Linked DNA regions of Endozoicomonas sp. GU-1. Each later gene encodes a partner of the first gene's protein in a complex. Links are inferred from orthologs where the notes say so. Each region holds a gene or a part of one and is shown in the gene's direction. Other genes may lie near its edges.

Region 1 (3,327 bases):
GCCATGAGAATGGCCAGGCCTGCTGGAAAAATCGCCTGACGATCAGGCTTCAGCCCGGGAAAACGAACACGGCCGATCTGGTTAAACTTCAGGACTTTGAGCTTGAGCATCTCCAGATTTTCCCGGGTGATGGTATCACTCTCTCCCATGGCCTGAAGAATGCTGCTGACCGCACGGATTGAACCTGATGACCCTACGGCATCAACCCAGCCCAAACGGGTAAATGATTGTTCAATATTGAGTAATTCCAGTCGTGCGGCGTAATAAGCGGACTGGAATCGTTGTGGTGTGAGTTCTCCGGTGCCAAAGAAACGGTCGGTAAATACCACACAGCCCATGTGCAGGCTTTCCATCAACTTTGGCTCAAAACGTTCGCCAATAACAAACTCGGTACTCCCGCCACCGATGTCCATCACCAGGCGGCGCTCATTATCATCGGACTGGGTTTGGGCAACACCCAGGTAAATGAGACGAGCTTCTTCCCTGCCCGCGATAATTTCAACCGGGTAGCCCAGGATAGACTGGGCCTGGTCAACAAAAGCATCGCTGTTCCGCGCCTTACGCAGGGCATTGGTACCCACGACTCTGACCGCTTGAAAGGTATTGCCAGCGAGGTACTGAGCAAACTGTTCCAGGCAACTGAAGCCCCGCTTCATGGCTGCAGCCGTTAGCTCGTCGTGCTGGTTAAGCCCAGCAGCTAACTGAACCTTTTTGCCCAGCCTTTCTACTGGCCGGATTTCACCCTGATCCACCCTGGCTACGATCATGTGAAAGCTGTTTGAGCCAAGGTCTATGGCGGCTACCAGAGGTAGACTGCCGGACTGTTCACGCCCTTGTTTTGTCATGATATTTCATAGCTAATATATTGAAAATGTTATATTTTTCAGTGCTTTCAATGCTCGTTTTAACAACCTGACAATACCGGGTTGCAGACTGGAGCATAACCGATGTTAAAAGGTTAACTTTAATCGAGTTATGCACACAAATCCTACTGGCTGTATTGCCCTGGGCAAAGCTACACTGATGACTGAAAAACAGGCCTGTGTCATATGGCAATCTTATAAGCCTCCATGCTCAATGGCATTTTTATAGAAAAAAAAGCCACAAAATTCCATGAATCAGGCATAATAGGTCAGTTCTGGGCCGGTGATATCTTTTGGCAGCCTGTTTGGCTTGCCCTCGGTCAAGGCTCCTGAGTTTACTTTAAACACTTTTAAGTACTAATTAAGTACCCTGGTTAGGAGATCCATTCCATGAGCGAAATTGTCAAAGTGACAGATGACTCCTTCGAAGAAGTGGTTCTGAAGGCGGAAGGTCCGGTACTGGTTGACTATTGGGCTGAATGGTGTGGTCCTTGCAAAATGATTGCCCCCGTTCTTGATGAAATTGCCCAGGACTACGACGGCAAACTGACCGTCTGCAAGCTGAATATTGATGAGAATGAGGCAACCCCGCCAAAATACGGTGTGCGTGGTATTCCTACGCTGATGCTGTTTAAGGGCGGCAACGTAGAAGCTACGAAAGTGGGTGCCCTGTCCAAATCACAGCTGACCGCATTTTTGGATAGCAATCTGTAATTGCTGGTCATTGGTGGTTGTGACAGACCGTTACAGCCACTTGACTGGCCTCAATTTTATAGCCATTTGATTAAATTTTTAAATCAATTCAGTTGACGAAGTCTTAATTCTTGATTATTTTCCAGAAATGGATATAGACTGTAATTACACAGGGCTGTCAGGAATCTTCTGACCTCAGGGATATGGCCCAGACAGGGCAGCCGTTATAAACACTCGCAGGCATCAATCAACACTTAGCTGTCCTTTATCATAATAAGTCAAATACTTTCTGATCTTCCTGCAAAGACAACGGCCACTTACCTTTCAATTTAACATTCGCACACTACTGGTTATGCATCTTACCGAACTGAAGAAAAAGTCTGTTCCTGAACTTCTGGCGATAGCGAATGAAATGGGTCTCGAAAACCTTGCCCGTTCCAGGAAGCAGGATGTAATTTTCACCATACTCAAACGCCATGCACGCAGTGGTGAAGACATCTATGGTGACGGTGTTCTGGAAATTCTCCAGGATGGTTTTGGATTTCTCCGTTCCGCTGATAGTTCCTATCTGGCGGGACCGGACGATATTTATGTTTCCCCAAGTCAGATTCGCCGGTTTAATCTGAGAACGGGCGATACGATTTCCGGGAAAATTCGTCCACCGAAGGAGGGAGAAAGATATTTTGCCCTCCTCAAGGTGAATGAAATCAATTTTGACCAACCAGAAAATGCCCGCAATAAAATCCTGTTTGAAAACCTTACGCCATTGTTTCCCCAGGACCGTCTCACTATGGAGATGGGAAATGGTGCAACAGAGGATTTAACCGCTCGAATTATCGACCTGGTAGCTCCCATCGGCAAAGGTCAGCGTGGCCTGATTGTCTCTCCTCCTAAAGCGGGTAAAACACTGATGCTGCAAAATATTGCGGCAAACATTACCCGTAATAATCCGGAGTGCTACCTGATTGTTCTGCTGATTGATGAGCGCCCGGAAGAGGTTACCGAAATGTCCCGTTCCGTGCGCGGTGAAGTGGTCGCCTCTACCTTCGATGAGCCTCCTTCACGTCATGTGCAGGTTGCCGAGATGGTGCTGGAAAAAGCCAAGCGTCTGGTAGAGCACAAGAAAGACGTTGTTATTCTGCTGGATTCCATTACCCGTCTGGCCCGTGCTTACAACACCGTGATTCCCTCTTCCGGCAAGGTGCTTACGGGTGGTGTGGATGCTCATGCCCTTGAGCGTCCGAAGCGTTTCTTTGGTGCTGCCCGTAACATTGAAGAGGGTGGCAGCCTGACCATTCTGGCAACCGCACTGGTTGATACCGGCTCCAAGATGGATGAGGTTATCTTTGAGGAATTCAAGGGTACCGGTAACATGGAACTCCACCTTGACCGTCGGGCGGCTGAAAAGCGGGTCTTCCCTGCTATTGGTATCAACAAGTCAGGTACTCGCCGTGAGGATCTGCTGACCACGGAAGAAGAGCTTCAGCGTATGTGGATTCTGCGTAAAATCCTGCACCCAATGGATGAAATTCAGGCCATTGAATTCCTGCTGGACCGTATGAAGCACACCAAGACGAATGAAGAATTCTTCCAGTCCATGAAACGGAAGTAATTTTATTCCCACAGGAAGGACTGTGAGAAGGATGTCGATCACGATCACAGTCTCTGCCGGGGGATAAGGCCAAAGCACCCTGCAAGCCTGTTTCTACCAATGAGCCATTGCGCAACTACCTGGTCAGACTTTGATCTTTCAGTCCGTTCATTTTGCGGG
Region 2 (16,249 bases), 1.3 Mb from region 1 along the record:
AGGCTGCTCTATTTCCCGTTCCCACAACAGCGTTGCACCAACGACCGCAGCGGGAATAATCAGCAAATTGATCAACGGTATCAACATGGCCAGGTTAACAACCGCACCAAAAGGCCACGACGTTGATAGCTTCGGTTTCAATCGTGATAACATGTCGGAAAATGAGACACCCCGGTTATCCGCTGCATAGTCACAGTACTGGATAGCCATCATCCAGCCATTGAATAAAAACCACAACACTAGTCCCAGCACCGGAACAAAAGACAGTATCAGCAGCACAATTGCCCGGGGCAGGAAATACAACAGTTTGCGCAACTCCCGGCCAATACTTCTCGGCACAATTGTCAGCCAGTCAGACAATTTAAGATCAGGCAGCTCTGCGCCTTCCATTCGCTGCACTTTTTCCGCCAGCAGTGCATTAAACGGGGCCGCAATAAAATTCCCGATAATGGTGAAGGTAAAAAACATCACGGCCGCCAGGGCCAGAAAAACAGCGGCCATAGCAGATACTCCAGAAACGCCAGCCACTCTGGCATCCAGCCGGTGAGTTGCTCCATCCACAGAGAGAAATGGCCCGATGCCCAATAAATAATCCCGGAAAACACCAGGATATTAATGACCAGCGGAATCAAAACAAACCATCGCAATTGTGGCAGTAAAATCATTTTCAGTCCCCGGATAAAGTAACCGGGGCCTGATACAGGGGTGTTATGTATCATCACTTTATTGTTAATGCTTGCCAGAAACCGAAATATTACACCAGCAACAGCTATTTCTCTTGTTTTCTTCTCTTGGGCTCTTCTGCAATAGGGACAGACAATAAGACTCATAATTTTTGCCAATTGCCATGGCTCAAAGGCTATAGCTATTATAAGGCCATTTAATCATTACCCCTTATTAATGGAGTACATAATGAGCATAACCAGACACTCCCGCCTGTTAATTCTTGGTTCCGGGCCTGCGGGCTATACCGCCGCTGTCTATGCCGCCAGGGCCAATCTCAATCCGGTCATGATTACCGGCATGCAACAGGGGGGCCAGCTGACCACCACAACGGATGTTGATAACTGGCCAGGTGGACAGGAAGGGCTTCAGGGCCCCGGCCTGATGATGGAGATGGAAGCCCACGCCAAACGCTTTGGTACTGAAATTATTTTTGATCATATCGAAGAAGTGGATTTCAGCCAAAAGCCCTACACCCTGAAAGGCAGCCACACGTATACCTGCGATGCCCTGATTATCGCCACCGGAGCCAGCGCACGCTATCTCGGCCTGGACAGTGAAGAAGCCTTCAAGGGTAAAGGGGTGTCCGCCTGCGCAACCTGTGATGGATTCTTTTACAAAAATAAAGATGTGGTCGTGGTCGGTGGCGGCAACACGGCGGTTGAAGAAGCGCTCTATCTCTCTAACATTGCCAGAACCGTTACCGTGATTCATCGACGCCAGCAATTTCGCTCAGAAAAGATCCTTCAGGACAAACTGATGGATCGCGTGCAGAACGGCAATATCAAACTGGTTCTTGACTCTGTTCTGGATGAAGTGCTGGGCGACGATATGGGGGTCACCGGCGTCCGGGTTAAAAATGTGCTGAGTGGTGAATCCGAAGAAATATCCGCAATGGGCTGCTTTATCGCCATCGGCCATACCCCGAATACCGGTATTTTTGCCGGTCAGCTGGACATGAAAGATGGCTATATCCGGGTGAATAGCGGTCTGGCAGGCAATGCCACACTGACGTCAAAAGAGGGAGTGTTTGCCGCCGGGGATGTTATGGATCATGTCTATCGCCAGGCGATTACCTCTGCCGGTACTGGCTGCATGGCAGCATTGGATGCCGAGAAGTATCTGGATGCCCTGGAAGCTTAAATAGAGTTGCTACAGGCTTCCTCGACAGGAAGCCTGTATGTCACCGTTTATTTATCGGTGGTGGTTCCTTCTTTCGCAGACTCACCGTAACCATACTCTTCAGCCAACGCTCCCTGTTCATCAGGGCAGGATTTAGGCGCATAGTCCTTGGGCTGCTCCAGGGGTGGCGTGCGTTCATTACGACGCTTATGAATCTTCCCGGACAGCAGTGCGTTACTGCTTAACAGGGAGTCGCCAAGCCGGTTGCGGACTTCTTCATCCTTACAGAGCGCTTCTGCACCATTGGCCAGATGCTCATGGACATCCCGGTAGGTATCGGTCAGTTTATTGATCAGGTGGGCTGATGTGGTGAAGTGATCTCCCACACGCTCCTGGTACTCTTTGAATTCCTGCTGAAGTTCATCCAGCTGGCTCTCCAGCCTGCCGTTACGGGATTTTGCACCGGACAGTAAATGGTAAACGAGCGCACCACACAGAATCCCCGTCAGAAACGCCAGACTACCGATAAACCAAAGTACGTTCATGTTTTCCACAGTATCGCCTCACTCAGTGGGGCCCGCGCCCTTGTCATTAAATCACAACGCCATGTGCTTTAGCACCTGCCTATAAACAGATTGTATAGATTCCATTGAAGTTGGCCTAGCCCATACCGACAAAAGCCAGATTCGAGCAAAACCCACAGACTTTGTCCACCGCTTACTTTGTATAGTTGCTTTCGTCAAAGAGTGATAAAAGAACATCAAAGCCTATGATGACCGAACCCGGCCTGAAAAGGTTCAGTTCAGCAAGCCTTGCCACCTGACCGTAGTCCAGTTACATTGACAGCTTTTGCCCCGTTGGCAAATATGAAAACAATAAGCAGCGCTCCTTTATCCAGTATTTGATTATGACCCCGCAAGCTTGTTATCACAGGGATATCACCCAAAAAGGTTTTAGCAGGGACCCCGCCCAGGCTGAGGCGGTAAAACACTTGCAAAACCTCTATGAACAGCTGATCCAGCCACCCGGGGGATCACTCCTCAAGAAGATCAAAGGTGCCCTCGGCAAGCCTCGTGAGCCGTTACGTGGCCTCTATTTCTGGGGGGGCGTTGGCCGGGGTAAAACCTGGCTGATGGACACCTTTTATCACTGCCTGCCCTTTCAGGATAAGCTGCGCATGCACTTCCACCACTTTATGCGCCGGGTGCATGCCGAGCTTAAGACACTGGAGGGACAGAAAAACCCGCTATCAAGCGTCGCTGAACGTCTTTCCAAAGAAGCAAGGATCATCTGCTTTGATGAGTTCTTTGTTTCCGACATCACGGACGCCATGATCCTGGCCGGTTTAATGGATCAACTGTTTCAGCGGGGCGTCACCCTGGTCGCCACATCGAATGTGGACCCCGACCTTCTCTACAGGGATGGACTGCAAAGGGCCCGTTTCCTTCCGGCCATCGACCTGATAAAAAAGCACACCCTGGTGGTGAATGTTGATGGCAATATTGACTATCGCCTGCGTCTTCTGGAAAAAGCTGAAACCTACTATTGGCCCCTCAATAAGGCCAACCATGAAAAGCTGGAGCGGATATTTTCAGAGCTGGCTGCTGACCCGGAACATATTGAGTCGGGCCAGAGCATCGAAATATCAGGACGCCCGATCAACACCGTAAAGTCAGGCAGAGATGTGGCCTGGTTTACCTTTACGGATCTGTGCGATGGCCCCCGCAGCCAGAATGACTATATCGAGCTTGCCTGCCTGTACCATTCAGTCATTGTTCAGGATGTCCCTCAGTTTGATGCCAACCGGAATGATCAGGCCCGCCGCTTCATCAATCTGATTGACGAGTTCTATGACCGTGGCGTAAAACTTATTTTATCCAGTGAAGTTCATCTTGAAGCACTCTATGCCAGTGGTGCTCTGTCGTTTGAGTTCAAGAGAACGCGCAGTCGTCTGCAGGAGATGCAGTCTACAGAGTATCTTGCCCGGCCTCACAAGCCATAAGCGCGTCGAAAATAAATACAGGAGTTTCATCGTATGGATCTTGGTATTCAAAACAAAGTTTTCATATCGATGGACTGGTCATCAATGCCGGAGGCCCGGCACCGGGTTTCTTTGAAGAGTTTGATGATCAAGCCTGGCAGGCTGCTTTTGAATTGACGCTGATGAGCGCCATACGACTGATCAGGGCAACGCTGCCGGCGCTTAAAGTAAACGGCGGCAGCATTCTTACCCTGACCTCCTCCGCCGTAAAGGAACCCATCGATATTCTGGTGATGAGTAATGTCATGCGTTCAGGCGTCAACAGTCTGGTAAAAACACTCGCAACCGACTTGGCGCAATACAATATCCGCATCAACAATCTGATTCCGGGCTCCATCAATACGGATCGAATCAAAGCCCTGAACATGTTCCTGGCGCAACGGTCTGATACCAGCCCGGGCAAAGTTCGAAAAGCGGCCGAGTCAGCTATTCCCATGGGGCGTTACGGCAAGCCTGAAGAGTTTGCCAATGCTGCCGCATTTTTGCTTTCCGATGCGGCCAGTTACATCACCGGAACCAATACGGTGGAAAAATGAAGAGCGTCTGATTCAGGATCTGTTGGCCTAAGCTTCCAAACGCAGAAGCCCTTAACCCGGATATTTCATAAACGTGCTTCCGCTCTCGCTTGTCCTTTGCCGCTCTAAGGGAGTTGTGTTCAGTCGACCGTACTCCCCGGTACGGCGCTCCCTCACAAAATCCCTTAGAGCGACAAATTCCTACGCGAGATTCGGGGCAGTTTATGAAATATCCGGGTTAGCTTCCTGGTAATGTATCAACGAAGATAATCCCCATAGTCTGGCTTGAACTGGCTCCGTTACCATTGAGCGTAGCTATGCTGTCTAACTCATAAACACGGCCAATGAATTTAGCAATGTCAAATCCGGGGGGAGGAAGGGTATTGGAAACATACCTGAGTGTAACCCTCTGACATATTCCAACTGCATTGTTACACCCACCCGGATTAACAATAGGAGACAGAGTTTCCTGCTTCGCGGTGAAGGCGTTACGGAAATGTACGGGATTGGCATCCAGGTAGGAAAATTGGCTTTCCAACTCATTGAAGGCAACCTGATATACCTCAATGGTTCGCTGTTCATTGCCTACAGTTACTTCTTCCAGCAATGCTGTTTCCATAACCATAAGACCGGAAAACGTCATAACAAGCATGACAATCATAACGATTAATAAAAAAGAACCCGTCTGCTTGCGTTGCTCTGAACCGCTTTCCATAATGACAGCCCGTATTAATGAGGTCTTCAAATGGTGCTATCGACTGATCATTCTGCCACATAATATCCATCGAGCTTTTTCATCAGTGAAATTCCAAACGGGTTATTGCAAATCATCTACCTGCCGACATCTTGCTAACATCATCGCCAGTGGCTTTGAGGTGTTCGTGCTCCGCGGCTGTCCAAAGTCATATTGCCATCTTCTGCCTGCAAACCCTGGGCAACAGCAGTTAACTGCACGCAGCGCTCCAGGGAGTCTGAACCACACTGAGCGGCCTGTATCTGGTAAGTACCAGTTTCAGACTCTACAGGGCTTGTGGTGTCAAACCCTAAATCGGCCAGATTGGCAGTGTATCTCAACATCTCAGTGTAATACCGTTCCTGCTGCTGCATGACGTTCAACAGCATGGCAGCACCCTCACCTCTTTTTGATTCGGTGACATATTGCCGATAGCTGGGCAGCATAATGCTTGCCAAAATACCAATAATGGCCACAACAATCATCAGTTCAATCAAGGTGAAACCTTTATTAACCTTATTCATCGGTTCTCTCTCCGGAGCTCTCGGACAGCCTCCTAAAATCCAGCATTATTCAAACGGATGGCTGTGCTGTACATGTACCTGGGCGTCTGATCATCCATTGTCAAACTGCCACTATCGAGCAGGTTATAGGTTCTGGACCTTCTATCAAAAATACGTGACTCCTTTCCAGCACTGACCAGCACGCCAACACGAATGCCTAAAACCTGTCGCCAGTCTGCCACCCCAGAGGCTGTCACATACTGGTTAATACTTGACTCCCCCGCCGGTGCAATCCCATAAAGTGCCTGCAATCGCTCCACACCCTGAACCAGTGCCTGGGCATTCCCCCGTGGAGTTCCCGTTAATGGATCATAACCACGGCAAAACAGGGTGCTGATGTGATCGTTTGCATGGTCCGGTGCTACAAAATAGACGTCTGCTGTCAATGCCCCCGGGACAACGGTTGCTCCGGTACAGTCCTGAAGTTGACCATTATCACGATTTGGCACGGGCTCATATTGAATCGCCACTCTGTCACTGTTGGTACCACCACCTTCAATCGTACAGGTCGCCCCCCCTTCGCATCTTCCCAGGTAGAAAGGTTGTATTGAGCCTGCTCCAATCTCGGATCTGAAGCCGGCTCTACGAAACTCAGTACTCATGATATAGAGACTATGACGTCCGTTTTCCTGGGCTGTGGCAATAAACTCATTCACACTGGCGGAGCGACTATTGTTCACCATTAACTGTAAAGCACTGCCTGCGACTATCAGCCCCATAAGAAAGGCCAGCATCATTTCTACAATGCTGAACCCCTTTTGATGATGAATTATATTGGGCATTGTTCAATTCCTGACGTACCTGAATTCAACCTGCTGACGATCCCCAAGAACACCTTTTTCCGTTCCCCTTGCGGCCCAGGAAATCAGGACCCTGACTTTATCCGTCGGCAAACAGGAGCCATCACAGCTGATGTCGATTCTCGGTTCGATCACGATATTGGCACTGCCGCACATCAAACCATGAATATCAAACGCCGCCATTTGATCAGCATTACATGTGGTACCAATACAACGGGGAGGAGGTGCCTGGCAGTAGGAACCCAAATTGGCGGAGGCGTTTGATGATTCTCTCTGATAAGCAGAGTTTGCCAGCCCGGCCGGGTTTAGCCTCATTACCTCAGCAGCGGCATTCACCATCCATACGGCCTGGGATCGCTGGATAGCGTCATGATTCGCTCGAATGGCCTGACTTTGCATACCAGTAACCGCGATTACGCCACCGGCAAAAATCAGCACACCGACCATGACTTCAACAATACCGATCCCTTTTTGCCGCAAAGGCCCGGGCTGTCTTCCTGTCTTGTGAAAAGCCGCAACCGAAAGGGAACCTGGTTCAGCATTTACGGGGCTGGCATTGGCAGGATTGATATGGTTGGTCATAAACAATTCACACCCTCACGCTTGCGAATCAACCCTGATCCTGAAATATTCACCAGTCGCTGAAACACTGGTCTTTTTGGCACCGAACATAACGTGAACCCACCCTGATGAACTGCGCTCCCCCTGGGTCTGAAACTGAGTACCTCAGCATTGCTGTGCCACAGAATTTCAACCGGGCTGCTGACCGGGTTATAAACCCGAATAACCTCTTCACCCCAGTCAACATAGTTGTTGCCATTACGGTTAACGAAAACAATCCAGCCATCTGCCCAGTTCACCCCGGGCTGACAGCCACTGCCAGTTGTAGAGCGACAGACGCTGACGGTTTCAGCCCGCTTGATCGCTTCACTTCTGGCCAGAACCGCACTGGCATAGAGCCGCTGATTCACATAATCAAGCTTGAACCCTTCAGCAACCTGCCCGATGGGAATCACCAGATTGACCATGATGGCGATCAGGACAATCGTGATCATCATCTCTACAAGCGTGAAGCCACGGTTGTATTTATGGTTTAACGTTGTTTGAAGAAATAACAAACCCACCTACTTCCCTGTCGAGGACGCCTTTCTTTAAATCTAGGTGTGTGAGTTAAACCGACGTTCAGAAGTCGATAGACGGTACAAAAACAAGGATAAAAACTGGAAGTCGTCCGTTTATTTCCAGCACGCTTCCGGGGCCAGAACCCCTAAATGATCCACAGTAAACTGTGTACAACCTGAGTCCGTAGCCTGGACACCATTGCCCAGCGCAGTGGCTGTCAGGGTAAATGAGGAGTTGTCGGCTTCAACGCTCAGGTTGTAATAACCCTCGGGAGAACTGCTTCCACCGAGCATATCCATAGAGTCTGTATAGGTATGGTTAACAGAGTACCAGCGCTCCTGGGCAGCCATAGCGGCGGTCAGGGCGGCCCAGGCATCGCTGCGTCGAACTTCATACATATACTGGCTGTAGGAGGGATAGACGATACCTGCCAGAAGACCAATTATGGCGACAACAATAATCAGCTCGGGTAATGAAAACCCCTTTTCATGACTATTTTTCACTGGTTTATCTGTATTCATATCAATCAATCCATGGAATGCTGAAAATCTGCCACCAGCTCTGCCGTCCTTCTGAGCTGAAACTGTAATCAAGGTTTGTTGCCGTAATACTGCCCCCGGCCCCCTGGGTCACCGCAGTCAGTTTCCCTCCTTCCCCCTGATGGACCACCGGTGAAGAAGCATAACCGATCCCCAGACTCACCTTATTCAGGGAACGCTCCAGCTCCAGACTTTCCACAGGCACACTGCCCAGGACGGCATCAGGCGATGCGGTACCGGTCAGGTAATGAACGGCATAAAGTGAGCTTGTACCATCAATGGAACAACTGTCCGCAGGTGGACGGTATTCAGTAAACAGGATTTGGGAGAACAGCCTGGCAGCGCGGTTCACACTTCGTCCGGCTGGGCCAGAGCCATCAACACTGAGAGGCAGCGTCCACCCCCCCTGCTCAGCGACCACCGCCTGTAAGGTACCGAAACTGTTGATGGTTCGGGAGCCTACCGTAAATGGCGTATAGGAGGAGTCTGACTTCTGCACGACATCACCATTGGTAAATACAACCACATCCCCCACATTGACCAGATTGCTCTGGCTGACAGATGCATAGGTAAACTGCCTGGAGCTGTTCAACGGCTCCTGAACACCGTAGAAATAGTTGGCCTCCGTACTGCGATTGTCACCATTGGTCAGCAGCCGACCTGTTCCGGAGTATACCCAGAAGCTGTTGTCATCAGTCACGGTCATGGGGGGGGCCATAATCGGCTGTCCGGCATCCATAAACACATTCAGGCTGGAGTTTTCCAGTGCTGATGTCAGCCTTAGCCTCATCAGCTTTCCGCTCAAACCGGCACCTCCGGTCTCAACCGTGCCAAAGTAAACGGCATTATCCTGGTAATCCCGGTCCCAGTCTTCAGCCACCATATCGCCTGCATAAGCCGTGGAATAGGAGGTCACAAGGGGATCAAAACCGGTAACAAAATTCTTGTTATTCAGATCATAAGCAAATACCCGAAGATTCTGATCCGACGTTCCCTGCTCCAGGGCTGATCTCAGGGCAGTAGACCCGCTGCCTGCTGGCCCGGAGCCAAACACCAGGTACCATTCGTTTTGTACCGGATTACTCCAATCGGTCTCGCCATTAACATCCGCACCAGCTTTCCGCCGTTTAACCAGCGCAGGCTGTGAGGTGGTAAAACCCAGATCAGCATGGGTAATTTCAGCCAGCAACTCCGGTGGTTGCTCGGGATCAGTGATATCCAACACCACCCAGGCAGAGCGCATGGTACGACTTTCACTGTCGATGGTGACATCAATATTGCCCCCTCCCAGTCTCATACCCACCACCAGAACCGTTCCCCAGCCACCAGGATGAGTGCTGTCATCAGCGAAGATATTGGCATCGAAGACCATCGGTTCCGAATCCATGTAATAAACATGGGGGTAATCGGTCTCAGTGAGCCAGCGAAGGTGAGGTAACAGATTCATTGGTGCGTAACTCCAAAGCTCTGAACCCAGCGGATGCTGTACCTCACCATGACTGGCTGTGCGCTCATAGCGGTAGGAACTCTCTTCCCAGAACCCGCCATTAAAGGCATGAATCAAACCATCGTTGGCTCCGACGTAGAGCATATGCCGCCGATTCAGGTATTGATTGCGGAAGGTTCGATAGCTGCTGTCGTTGTAATAGGCGTCGTAACGACTATCGGGTGCTGCCACCAGTCTGGGTGTTGAGTGAACGATGTCCCCAAGGCGCCAGACTTCATCAATACCATCTTCATCAAAGTCGATGGTACGGGAACGGGTGCCAGCCTGCTCTTCTCCCCGAACATAGTTAACGACAGTAGCGACTTCACTGGCAGAGATGCCCAGATACCCTTCATGTCCAGTAAAGGTTGAAGGCATAAACGGCAGCTGTTCATCATCGTCCACCTGCTGATTATTATTGATATCCAGCCAGGTCAGCATATGTCGGCCACCGGAGGCGAGTGCGTTATAGGTTCGCTGGTTGGTCAGGTCACTCAATAAGGCCAGCTGCTCTCTGGCATCCCAAATTGTTTCCAGCGAAGCGAGTGATTTCAGCGGGCCATCGGCTACCCTGGTGACACCAAAGTCGTCAGAGTTGTAGCGCTGGACCATGGTCTGCCCGGCATTCGGATCAAAAAACAGTTCAACAATTTTATCTGAGCGGTAGTCATCCAGTTGGGCATTCCCGTTGCCATCTTCACGGATATAGCCTTTGCTATCGATAAACAGTGAATGGAGAATACCGCCCCAGGTCACCGACTTGCCATTGATATCCAGGCTTGGCTGAAACAGTGCCTGATAGATCGCGCCAGTGCCTGTAGAGCTATTGGCAAACAGCGCCGCATTCGTTGCCGAAGAGACCCGACTGGAAATATCTTCAAGTACCTGCCCCAACTGACTGGCAAGCAAGGCTGGATTTCTGGCGAAAAAATAGTTATCCGGCAAGCCATCCGAGCCCAGGGCTCCCGTCACATTATTTCTATTGTCCCACTCACGGTGATCGTCGCTATCAGGGCTGCCATCCCCATCAGCATCATGATTGGGACTGCCATCGCCATCAAGATCGATAAAGCCACCGTATTTTGCCGCAAGAAACAGCGGTTTGGGCAACACGCCAGCAGCCGCTCCGGAGGCGGTAAAATCAGTAACCTTAAATGCGGTTGTTCCCTTGTAGGCATAATCAGTTTGCAGTCCATCACGCCCCGAACTCCCGGTGACGGTGTAAGAGAAGCGCATATTCAGACCGGCAAATACGCCATCCACCTGCACAGCCACCCTGACTTCATTGGCATTAAACCCGGTTGTCGTCAGCGTGCTGTCTGTGGTTTGGTTGCATTGATTGCCAACACAGAACTTGATTCTGGAAGAAGCGTCATAGTCGTAGTCATTTCCCCAGAGCGAATCCTCCCAGGTAAACAGAAGAGAGCCCTGAACAACCTGTCCTGTGGCATTCAGTATCTGCTCTTCAATCACCACATCGGTTAAAGAGCAGTCACTGATATTGTTACCATTGAAGTTAGAGCTACTCTGACAAAACGGCTGAAAAGTAAATGATTTACCATTCACATCCAAGGTAAAACCCGGCAAGGATTCGGCCATTTCAATGGCATAAGTTTTCACTTTCTGAGAACCGTCAAAATCGGTACGCAGGTCGCTGGTATTTCCATAATAAGCAAGTCCTGCTGCCTGATACCCCCCTTCCAGCTGAGGAATTTCCGGGCACAGGCCAACGGCTTTAGAAAGTCCTGACAAATACTTTGAAGTGCATTGACGTTTACTTCCGGTTCCGCCAACCAGGTAGTTACCGGCAAAATTACCGCCATACTCATGGTTGCCCACTTCATCTGTTTTGCTATTTACGGAGCTGGTTCCTGTCATTCCAGGCAGGTCCGAACTGCTGGATAGCTGATCGGTATCGAAAGAATTCAGGCCTGTGGATAACACAATAATGGAGCAGTTGGCACAGGCACTTTCCGATGACATGGGATTGGCCCAGCTTTCCCTGGATAAGTCACTGACAAAAGCACGGTCATTCGTGGTATCAAAACTACTGGTAGCCGCTGAATTTCCGGAAAAATAGCGAAGTGCCTCTAAATAAAGTTCAGCCAGCGGATTGCCCCACATACTGCAATGCTTAGAGGAGTATGTGCCTCTGCTGCCTTTAAAGTCCGAAACAGAAATTCCGTAAGTACCGCAATCCGTATATTTGTTCTGGGAAAAACTGTACTTCGCCAGTCTGAACTTATTGATGTTATGAATAATGCCTTCAACACTGTTGAAACGGCCGGTAGCCAGGTCTATCTCATCATCAACACTCTGCGTATTACCGGCAATTTTGCTGATATTTTTCCGCAATACGCCACCGGAAATATTTTTATCATAAGAACCACTAATTAAGCCAAAGCGAATATCCCCTGACTCACCATACTGCTGAAGCAAGCCTGTGGGTTTGCTATTGCCGGTGCTGTACAGCTTACAGCGATCGGTATTAACAGCGTCTTTATCTGTGACACAAGCCTCAATATAAACGTCATTCGTTGTTAATCTGTACCAGGTAGAAGGACTGTTTACTCTACCCCACTGACACTGTCTTTCTTCAGTTGAAGCCCATCGCGGCCAAGCTTCCCTGGCAACCCTGACTTCAGGCGTGCCATTTTCGGAACCGGCAACATTGCAAAGGCTGATCTCACTGTCGCTAAAGGGCGTAAAATTTTCTGTTGGAATACCAGAAACACTGCTTCTGTACACCTTAACAAATGCATGTACATCCCTGGGGATATAAGCCCGTTCCAGTATCGTTTGATTATCGGTATCCGTTGATCGCTTGCCACCAAAAAGCACCGTTCTGAGGATGTCCATCCGTGTCATGGTGGCCCAGTTCAGAAAGTTACCACTCCAGGGAGCCTCAGAGGTGGTGCAATAGTGCCCGTGATCACCGGTGGCTTGGGCTACCGGAGAATAGCGTCCGGAAGCGTATTGATAGCACCAGCCACTGTCGAAATACCCGAGATAGTCAAAACTGTCCACATAGCTGGTATCCAGTCGTCCATCCGAATCCAGGTCCGTATAATCGCTGTACGCTTTTTTAAAAAGTTCATGATCAACGGACATCACCAGCATCACCAGTGGCTCCGATGTATTACTGATCAAGGGGGGCGTTGCTGCATAATCACTGGAAACCGCTTCAGCATTGGCCCTTAAAGAAAACAGCAACAGCAATCCGAACAACATGACCTGCCTGAGAGTAAAACCATGTGAGGTATATCGATCCATGATCACCTCCGCTTCCCTGTTAATATTCCAACGTTAACTCAAAATCAGCTGCTTTTTTTATACGACGTTTGAAGCATTACCCGCGAATCACCCGAACCGCCAGTAGCCAGAGCGGTAATCCGATAGAATTGAGCCCAGTCCCCACGGTTGGCCGGGTCTGGTAAAGGCCCTGATGCCTCTTTGGCGATATAGCAGCGAAACTCAATAATGTATTTGGCCCGGGCTGATATACCGCTGATGGTAACTGTCGTCACTCTGTGCCGATCGCTCGCACTCCACAAGGTACCCGTTAACCAGGGCTCGGAAACACCCGGGTCACAGCTGCCAATATCGTCAATATCGCTTCCGGCAAAACAGTACCCATTGTCACAATTCACGCCAAAGCCTGATAAGGCCAGTTCATTATCGGCAATAAAATTTTCCGCCTCTTTTAACGCCGCCTCTGCCGCATAAAATGCCATCTGCTGATCCTGATAATTACCACTCATCTTCTCTTCAAGCGTTGCCATTTTTACAGCGGTCAAACCAGCAACCGTCATAACCAGCAACATCACCAGGCTGACCAGCAATATACTTCCTCTCTCACCTGTTTCCGGATGCAATAAACGGCTTTTCCAGAAAGACTCAGTATGTTGGCCTGCGGCAGTTAAAATGATTCCCATCACAGCCCCCGGTTCCTCAGCTTAATGGTTTTCATAAAGCTTCGACGAACATAGAGATCATCAGGCAGCACTCGCTGGCCAGCAAAGAAATAGGCCTGAGCTTCCGGAGCCACTTCAGTAAAACTCCGAACCAGCAGTTCAAGCTTGACCGTAATAATCTGCCGCCACTCATCGCTGTAAGGTGTTATTTCACCGACGGTCATATACCGGTTGGCAACCCCGTCATTATCACTGTCCAGCCCATAACGAATACTCAGGTCTTCAATGCCTTCGACCAGCGCTTCTGTATTGATGCTATTGCCACTGGCGTATTCACCCGCCAGTTTCCGGTACAGTGTCGGTACGTTATTGCTTTCCCTCAGATAGAAGGCATAAGACTGCAAAGGTGCCAGTCGTGATCCCCGGTGACTGATATTGCCGGAACCAACAGTACTGCCATGACAACTGAAGTTACCCTGTAACTGACTGATACAGTTGTAAAGGCTGCTACTGCCTGCTGCCGGATGCGTCACCACACTATTGGTTGTTGCCGCCCCTGCCCGGAAAATGGAAACCTGCCCACAGTCTGATGAAATCAGCGCCAGAAGATCACCTTCATCATGGCTACGGCTTTGTGCCAGTGTTGCCGAAGCAGTGCCAGTATTATGGCCACTGACCAGGGTGGACTGATTGCTATCAACACTGTGGATAATAATGGCTTCAGAGATAGCATTGCTGTCCAGCTGCTGCTCAACACTGTTACCGGCAGGAATGCCCAGAACGCCTTTATCAAAATGCATCATCCACTGACGATTATCGTTATCGGAATAGACTAAATTGGCCAGCTTTGCCTGGGCAGGACAGCCGGTATATCCCGCAGTACTGATACTTTGCCCCAGAATATCCAGGGCCAGCCGACCATTTTCCTGAACCCGTGCCAGCTCATCCTGCAATACCCACGATCGGCTGGATGCCAGTACCAGGTGGCCAACCCCGGTAAAAAGAACCAGACCAAGGACCAGGGCAATCATCATTTCAACCAAAGAGAATCCTTTCTCACTCCGCTTCATAGTATCCCCTTTAATACCACATCACTCAGGGGGGCCCTGTTGCCCATATCCGGGAAACTGAGACGAATGATATACGTTCGAACACCCTCACTGTCCTGGTAGGTAATTGAACCCGTGCTGCCCGGAATCTGGCAGGTCAGCTGAAACTTCCATTGCAGAATATCGTAGGCCGCCATTTCCTGAGGACTACAGCTTCCAGCTTCGCAGCTGTCGGGGTAGCCGCTGTCAATGCATTGGCTGTATTCAAGATCATTCAAACCTGCCTGATAACTGATACCGCTTCTGGCCAGGCTGTTGTTGGCCTGAATACGATCCAGCATATCCGTCGCTAAAAAGGTAGCCTGTGATTGCACATAGGCTGACTGGTTATACTGCAAACTGCTGCTATGTACTCCTGCCATACCAAGAATGCCGATGATGATCACCAGCAGGCTGATCAATACTTCTATCAACCCTGCACCCCGGTTCTTTTTCTCAGGGCTTTTGCCATCACTATGAACATCCTTCAGCCGCATGCGCCCCACTCCTCCGTCCGGAGACGGCCTGTCATGCTGATAATAATTGCTTTGGCATCACTGTTACTGTCCTGGTCACAAACCTGAAAAGTGCCTGCCTGACTGGTCTGGCCACGGCTATTGAAGCGAAGGCTGTAACCACGATTCCACAGGATTGAGATAAGCTCTGACTGCCCTGCAACACGACGAATCACCTGGTCACTGTCGTTCAATAGACCATCATCACGTTCATCCGTAAAAATAAGCCAGCCGTGATGCCAGCCAGCGTTACTTTCATCGCAGGTCAGATCATCCACAGTGCTACATAATGAAACGGTTCGTTGTCGTTTGACAGCCTCAGATCTGGCCAGCATCAAACTGCCATACAGTTCATCTGCCACATTATCGATCCGGTTATTGACGATAAGGGTTTTCATGCCGGGTGCCGACACTGCGATCAAAATAGCCGCAACGGACAGGGAGACCAGTAACTCAACCAGAGAAACACCCATTGTTTTTAACGGAGTTTGGGGGAAATATTCAGACGGGAAATGGCGATTGCTCTCACAGGCTGTATGAGAGCTGGCAACATGAATTGCTGAGAAACGATGCCCAACCTTGTACTTCATTGCCCAATCCCTGGCACTCAGTTTTTTTGATGATGTGCGGTATCCAATTGCCAGAAGCTGTCATGCCAACTGAATCTGCGTCAGGCTTTCTGGTGAGAAGACATTGCATCTTTTACCCAATTTTAAACCCGAAAACTGAAGTACCAGGATTTAATCTATTAAAGGTTCCTTTCCTTTGATCAATGGGTCAGCAATCAGCAGAAAGCCCAAAACCCGGTTAAAAATGCCAAGAGGCGTGTTAACCAACCTTTACAGCTTATCGTTATTCATGGCCATTGATCAGATTTTATTCAACGAATAACGTTTACTTTGACCGATTGTTTGCAAAAATTAAAAAAATGAATTAATCAGAAACCGCTTTCAAACGCAGCTCTCTAGGCATGGTAAAGACAATATTCTCTTCTTTACCAGCCAGCTCTTCCGGTAATTCTGCACCCAGTTCTTTTAACCGCGTGATAACGCCCTGAACCAGAATATCCGGTGCCGAAGCGCCTGCTG

Evidence for each region.
Region 2: the proteins of trxA (region 1) and trxB are in contact, whole or in part, in a crystal structure (PDB 1F6M), measured with the Escherichia coli proteins. The link is inferred for Endozoicomonas sp. GU-1 from one-to-one orthologs.

What each region holds. Positions count from the first base shown.
Region 1 is NZ_CP114771.1:3,637,994-3,641,320, reverse strand. The notes cover bases 1-2,915. They hold trxA (thioredoxin TrxA), read left to right. Parts: upstream 1-1,253; coding sequence 1,254-1,577; downstream 1,578-2,915. Other genes in these bases: rho (transcription termination factor Rho), read left to right, coding at 1,909-2,915; O3276_RS15235 (Ppx/GppA phosphatase family protein), read right to left, coding at 1-845. Outside these bases: more of rho, read left to right, coding at 2,916-3,168. UniProt on the Escherichia coli protein: Participates in various redox reactions through the reversible oxidation of its active center dithiol to a disulfide and catalyzes dithiol-disulfide exchange reactions.
Region 2 is NZ_CP114771.1:4,927,393-4,943,641, reverse strand. Bases 1-2,889 are described here. They hold trxB (thioredoxin-disulfide reductase), read left to right. Parts: upstream 1-912; coding sequence 913-1,866; downstream 1,867-2,889. Other genes in these bases: zapE (cell division protein ZapE), read left to right, coding at 2,753-2,889; O3276_RS20620 (Z-ring associated ZapG family protein), read right to left, coding at 1,914-2,390. Outside these bases: more of zapE, read left to right, coding at 2,890-3,847; O3276_RS20610 (SDR family oxidoreductase), read left to right, coding at 3,844-4,422; O3276_RS20605 (pilus assembly PilX family protein), read right to left, coding at 4,640-5,116; O3276_RS20600 (type IV pilin protein), read right to left, coding at 5,257-5,658; O3276_RS20595 (PilW family protein), read right to left, coding at 5,691-6,479; type IV pilus modification protein PilV, read right to left, coding at 6,483-7,079; O3276_RS20585 (GspH/FimT family pseudopilin), read right to left, coding at 7,076-7,615; O3276_RS20580 (type IV pilin protein), read right to left, coding at 7,733-8,140; O3276_RS20575 (pilus assembly protein), read right to left, coding at 8,142-12,917; O3276_RS20570 (pilus assembly PilX family protein), read right to left, coding at 12,962-13,579; O3276_RS20565 (PilW family protein), read right to left, coding at 13,579-14,628; type IV pilus modification protein PilV, read right to left, coding at 14,625-15,143; O3276_RS20555 (GspH/FimT family pseudopilin), read right to left, coding at 15,134-15,751.